Linked DNA regions of Spartinivicinus poritis. The main gene of each other region encodes a partner of the protein of the gene in region 2 in a complex. Links are inferred from orthologs where the notes say so. Each region holds a gene or a part of one and is shown on either strand. Other genes may lie near its edges. The genes, in order: groL and metK.

Region 1 (3,200 bases), on a different replicon or contig from region 2:
CAAAGGTATTCAGGAACAGCACTCCAGAACGGACCAAGTAGCCACAGCCATGAATCAAATGACCGCCACTGCAAATGAAGTGGCAGAACATGCTCAAGGCGCCGCTAGTGCAGCCAGCCAAGCAGATGAATCAGCCCAGGAAAGCATGACGGTAATGGAAGGCACTATTAAAACCATTGAAAATATGTCACAAGAAATTGCTAATGCATCAGAGGTTATTCAAAAGCTAGAAGAAGACACCAAAAGTATTGGTACTGTATTAGACGTCATTCGAGGTATTGCTGAACAAACTAACCTGCTAGCTCTAAACGCAGCCATTGAAGCAGCACGGGCAGGTGATCAAGGTCGAGGGTTTGCAGTCGTGGCCGATGAAGTAAGGACACTGGCCCAACGTACTCAGCAATCGACAGCAGAAATACAAGGCATTATTGAAAATGTTCAAGTGGGTGCACACCACGCAGTTGAAGCGATTGAGCGAGGCAAAACCCAAACCGATCTTGGGGTAGAAAGAGTATCTCAGGCTGGTACTGCTTTAAAAAATATTACTCAGGCAGTTGAAGAAATTCGTGATATGAACCACCAAATTGCCACTGCGGCAGAAGAGCAAACCTCTGTTGCAGAAGATATAACCCAGAACATCCATGAAATTACCACCATTGCTTCTTCCAACAGTGATCAAGCAGAAAAAACTGCACAAACCAGCGCCGCTTTGGAAGATTTGTCTAATGAGCTTGAAAAAATCGTTAACAAACTAGGCCACTAAACATAATTTTTCATTTCCCTAAAACAGCAAAACCCCTCAATTGAGGGGTTTTTTAGCGTTAGCTGCCAAAGAGGAAGCTTGGCTAAATAGCCGACATTACATCATGCCGCCCATTCCACCCATGCCACCGCCCATGCCGCCCATATCAGGCGCAGGCTTATCTTCTGGGATTTCAGCAACCATTGCTTCAGTCGTGATCATCAGACCAGCAACAGATGCTGCTGCTTGTAGTGCAGCACGAGTTACTTTAGCTGGATCAAGAATACCCATCTCAATCATATCGCCGTACTCACCCGTTGCAGCATTGTAACCAAAGCTACCTTCGCCTTGCTTCACTTTGTCTACAACTACAGAGCCTTCATCACCAGCATTTTCAGCGATTTGACGAATTGGCGCTTCTAAAGCACGCAGTGCTAAAGCAACACCTTGGTTTTGATCTTCGTTATCACCTTCAACAGTGATGCCTTGTAAAGCACGCACCAGTGCAACACCACCACCAGCAACAACGCCTTCTTCTACAGCGGCACGAGTTGCGTGTAATGCGTCTTCAACACGGGCTTTCTTCTCTTTCATTTCTACTTCAGAACCAGCACCTACTTTGATGACGGCAACACCACCAGCAAGCTTAGCAACGCGCTCTTGCAGTTTTTCTTTGTCGTAGTCAGAAGTAGATTGCTCAATTTCAGCACGGATTTGCTCAACACGCGCTTGAATATCAGCAGCAGCGCCAGCACCGTCAACAACTGTTGTGTCTTCTTTAGTGATCGTTACACGCTTAGCTTGGCCAAGATCATCTAAGGTAGCGCCTTCTAAAGACAGGCCGACTTCTTCAGAAATAACCGTTCCGCCAGTCAGAATAGCGATGTCTTGCAACATAGCCTTACGACGATCACCGAAGCCAGGCGCTTTAACAGCGGCTACTTTAACGATGCCACGCATGTTGTTAACAACCAGTGTTGCTAATGCTTCGCCTTCAACATCTTCAGCAATAATTAACAGTGGCTTAGATGCTTTAGCAACCGCTTCTAGAACGGGTAGCAGATCACGGATGTTAGAGATTTTCTTATCAACCAACAGAATGTATGGGCTTTCCAGCTCAGCACTCATGCTTTCTTGGTTGTTGATGAAGTAAGGTGACAGGTAGCCACGGTCAAACTGCATACCTTCAACAACGTCCAGTTCGTTCTCTAAACCACTGCCTTCTTCTACAGTGATTACACCTTCTTTACCTACTTTTTCCATTGCTTGAGCAATGATTTCACCGACTTGCTCATCAGCGTTAGCAGAAATGGTACCTACTTGAGCAATAGACTTTGAGGTTTCACATGGAGTCGCAGCCGCTTGTAATTTTTCAACAACAGCAACAACTGCTTTGTCGATACCACGCTTTAGGTCCATTGGGTTCATGCCTGCAGCAACAGACTTCAAACCTTCGTTAACGATTGACTGAGCGAGTACAGTCGCAGTTGTTGTACCGTCACCTGCTTTGTCATTTGCTTGAGACGCTACTTCTTTAACCATTTGCGCGCCCATGTTTTCGAACTTGTCTTTCAGCTCGATTTCTTTCGCAACAGAAACACCATCTTTAGTAATGGTTGGCGCACCGAAAGATTTTTCGATAATTACATTACGACCTTTTGGTCCTAAGGTAGCCTTAACTGCATCTGCTAATTGGTTAACACCTAGCAACATGCGCTGACGGGCGTCATCACTGAAAACGACTTCTTTTGCCATGTTAATATCCTTACTTTGAACTAAATTATCTGTTTAAGAAAGCGAGAAATAAATTAAAAAGGCTTAGCCTTCCAACACACCATAAATTTCGCTTTCATTCATGATGATCAGCTCTTCGCCGTCAATTTTTACTGTGTTGCTTCCAGCGTACTGACCAAAAACGACCTTGTCGCCAACCTTAACACTTAATGGACGTACTTCGCCGTTATCTAAAACTCTGCCTTCACCAATAGCAACAACTTCACCTTGGTTAGGCTTTTCAGCAGCAGTACCTGGTAACACAATGCCGCCAGAAGTAGTGGTTTCTTCTTCTTGACGACGTACGACAACGCGATCGTGTAATGGACGGATTTTCATTGATCACTCTCCAATGTTTTTCAATTCGCCGAGTGTTGCTCAACTATCGTATAAATCAGCACAGCATAATCAGCTTATTGCTATGCAGCATTCCTTAAGAAAGCAGCCTTAAGAAAGCAGCTAAATTGATCCAGCCATCAGTAGATTGCGCCTACAACTCGAAGGCAGACCATACTATGACTGACATCAAACTTTTGTGTGAAGGAAGATGGGGTTGCTCCAAAAACTTTTCAACACCTTTCAACAAAATTTTTTTAATTTTTTTCTACCAAGAGAGTTAATCGACTGACAACTCAAGTAGTATTCTGTGGATGTGATGGATCTGAAATGCTCGCAAAGATACAAC
Region 2 (3,143 bases):
TTTTTCGTCAGCAGATAATTCACCAAATTTATCTTGGTATAAGTGAATTTGCGCTAATACTTGGTTGGCAAACGAGCCGTCCATAATTCGGGATGGGTGGCCTGTTGCGTTCCCTAAGTTAACTAGGCGACCTTCCGATAGTAGTAAAATATGATCTTCAGTTGCTGGGTTGCGATGGATTTTATGTACCTGGGGTTTGATTTCTTCCCACTCCCAGTTTTTGCGCATAAAAGCCGTATCGATTTCGGTATCAAAATGACCAATGTTACAAACAACTGCACCACATTTTAGTGCTTGTAACATATTTTGATCACATACATGCACATTGCCTGTAGTGGTTACTAATAAATCGGTTGTACCTAATAATTCACGGTTAATACCTTCTGGATTGCCTGTATTAACGCCATTAATATAAGGTGAAACCACTTCAAAGCCATCCATACAAGCTTGCATGGCGCAAATAGGGTCGATCTCTGTTACCTTAACAATCATGCCTTCTTGACGTAGTGAAGCAGCAGAGCCTTTACCTACATCCCCATAACCAATAACTAAGGCTTTCTTACCTGATAGCAGGTGGTCTGTTGCCCGTTTAATGGCATCATTTAAACTATGACGACAGCCGTATTTGTTGTCATTTTTAGACTTGGTAACTGAGTCATTAACATTAATTGCAGGCACTTTTAAAGTACCTTTTTCCAACATGTCTAACAGACGATGTACACCTGTGGTGGTTTCTTCAGAAATACCGTGGATATGGTCCAGCATATCAGGATATTTATTATGCAGGATTTCTGTTAAGTCACCACCATCGTCCAGCACCATATTGGCATCCCATGGTTTGCCATCTTTAAGAATAGTTTGTTCAATACACCAAACGTATTCTTCTTCAGTTTCGCCTTTCCAGGCAAAAACAGGTGTGCCACTGGCAGCAATAGCCGCAGCTGCGTGATCTTGAGTGGAGAAAATATTACAAGATGACCAGCGCACTTCTGCCCCCAGTTCAACCAGAGTTTCAATTAATACTGCAGTTTGGATGGTCATATGAATGCAGCCAAGAATCTTGGCGCCAGCCAGTGGCTTGCTGTCGCTGTATTTGCGACGAATAGCCATGAGTGCTGGCATTTCAGATTCGGCAATTTTAATTTCTTTGCGTCCCCAGTCAGCGAGAGAGATATCTGCTACTTTATAGTCGTTAGCCATGAGCTCATACCTGTAAAGAGTTAGTTAAAATTGGGTTAGATTTTAGCTGCTTGCTTCAAAATATCGGCTTTATCAGTTTTTTCCCAAGTAAACTTGGCTTCTTTACGACCGAAGTGACCATAAGCTGCTGTAGATCTATAAATGGGGCGCTTTAAGTCAAGCATATCAATTAAGCCTTTAGGGCGCAGATCGAAGTGCTCTCGAATCAGTTCGATGATTTGGTCATCGCTAATTTTACCGGTGCCAAAAGTATTCACACTAATGGAAGTTGGTTCTGCTATACCAATGGCATAAGAAACTTGAATTTCACATCGATCAGCAAGTTCAGCTGCAACAATGTTTTTGGCTACATAGCGGCCTGCATAGGCAGCACTGCGGTCGACTTTTGATGGGTCTTTGCCAGAAAATGCACCACCACCATGACGAGCCATACCACCGTAGGTGTCCACAATAATTTTCCGGCCAGTTAATCCGCAGTCACCTACCGGGCCACCAATAACAAATTTACCAGTAGGATTAATAAAATATTTGGTTTGTGGAGTTAACCATTCTTCAGGTAACACTGGTTGAATAATCGTTTCTAATACGGCCTCGCGTATTTCTGACTGTTTAATCCCATCTTCGTGTTGAGTAGATAACACAACAGCATCAATACCGCAGGGTTTGCCTTGTTGGTCATATAAAAAAGTTACTTGGCTTTTAGCATCTGGTCTTAGCCAAGGAAGAATGCCATTTTTTCTTACTTCAGCCTGACGTTTAACCAGGAGGTGGGCGTAGGTAATAGGAGCAGGCATTAGTACATCCGTTTCATTAGTGGCATAACCAAACATTAAGCCTTGGTCGCCGGCACCCATCTCTTTATGTTCGGCTTCATCCACACCTATGGCAATATCAGGTGACTGCTTGCCAATAGCATTCATGACTGCGCAAGAAGCGCCATCAAAGCCCATTTCAGAGTGGTTATATCCAATATCCAGTACAACTTCGCGCACCAGGTCTTCAATATCGACGTATGTTTCTGTACGTACTTCGCCAGCAACTAAAACCATTCCAGTTTTAACTAGCGTTTCTACTGCAACCCGGGCGTCTTTATCGTCTGCAATAATGGCGTCTAATATTGCATCTGAAATTTGGTCTGCCACTTTATCGGGGTGTCCTTCTGAGACAGACTCAGAAGTAAATACAGAATATTCGCTCATTGGTTCTTTCCTAAATTAATGGGTTAGTTCGTTATATTTGATGCTGGCTTAATAAAATGCCGCACCTGGAGTTGAAATCCATTGCGCAATCCCAGGTACAGACTTTCTTGTGGCTCAAGGTCAGTCTGCTGGACCCAGCCATTTACTTCATCTTCAGCAAAGCCCAACCACATGTCACCGCAGGCTTGTTGTACCCAGCTTTGATCATGGGCACATAAGTCACTAATTAATAATGAGCCACCAGGTATTAATACTTCACTTGCTTTAATAAATAACTCAGCGGGAGAGGGTACATGGTGTAGTACCATATTCATCACTATACAGTTAGCTGTTAGAGGCGTTGCTAAAGCGTCGACAGCTTCTTGATGAATAAACTGAATATTATTTAGCTGCTGGTCTGCGGCAAACAACTTAGCTTTCTCTAGCATTTCCTGAGAAATGTCAACAGCAATTACCTGCTCATATAAAGGGGATAATACTTTTAAAAATTGGCCTTCACCTGGTCCAATTTCAACAGCTGTACTATTTTCAGGAATTGCCAGAGTAGTCAGGACTTCTTTAATACTGGCAGCATAAATGTCGTATTCTGCAATTAATTCCTGCTGCTGCCGGAATTTATCAGCAAATTTTGCAAAGAAGGCTCTAGCTGTTTCTGCTCGTTGTTGCTTAACTTGCTGGAGCCTATCGTGAGTTGCTGTGCTTATAGGGAGCAGGTCAACAGTCTTATAAAGAGTCGTTAGCAAT

What was found.
Region 1: the proteins of metK (region 2) and groL are in contact, whole or in part, in a cryo-EM structure (PDB 8P4O), measured with the Escherichia coli proteins. The link is inferred for Spartinivicinus poritis from one-to-one orthologs.

The regions. Positions count from the first base shown.
Region 1 is NZ_JAPMOU010000014.1:113,423-116,622, reverse strand. What follows is about bases 179-3,048. They hold groL (chaperonin GroEL), read right to left. Parts: upstream 2,498-3,048; coding sequence 860-2,497; downstream 179-859. Other genes in these bases: ORQ98_RS12735 (co-chaperone GroES), read right to left, coding at 2,561-2,854; ORQ98_RS12745 (methyl-accepting chemotaxis protein), read left to right, coding at 179-763. Also shown: more of ORQ98_RS12745, read left to right, coding at 1-178.
Region 2 is NZ_JAPMOU010000022.1:86,058-89,200, forward strand. The notes cover bases 318-3,130. They hold metK (methionine adenosyltransferase), read right to left. Parts: upstream 2,400-3,130; coding sequence 1,236-2,399; downstream 318-1,235. Other genes in these bases: ahcY (adenosylhomocysteinase), read right to left, coding at 318-1,200; ORQ98_RS16820 (ArsR/SmtB family transcription factor), read right to left, coding at 2,423-3,130. Outside these bases: more of ahcY, read right to left, coding at 1-317; more of ORQ98_RS16820, read right to left, coding at 3,131-3,143. UniProt on the Escherichia coli protein: Catalyzes the formation of S-adenosylmethionine (AdoMet) from methionine and ATP.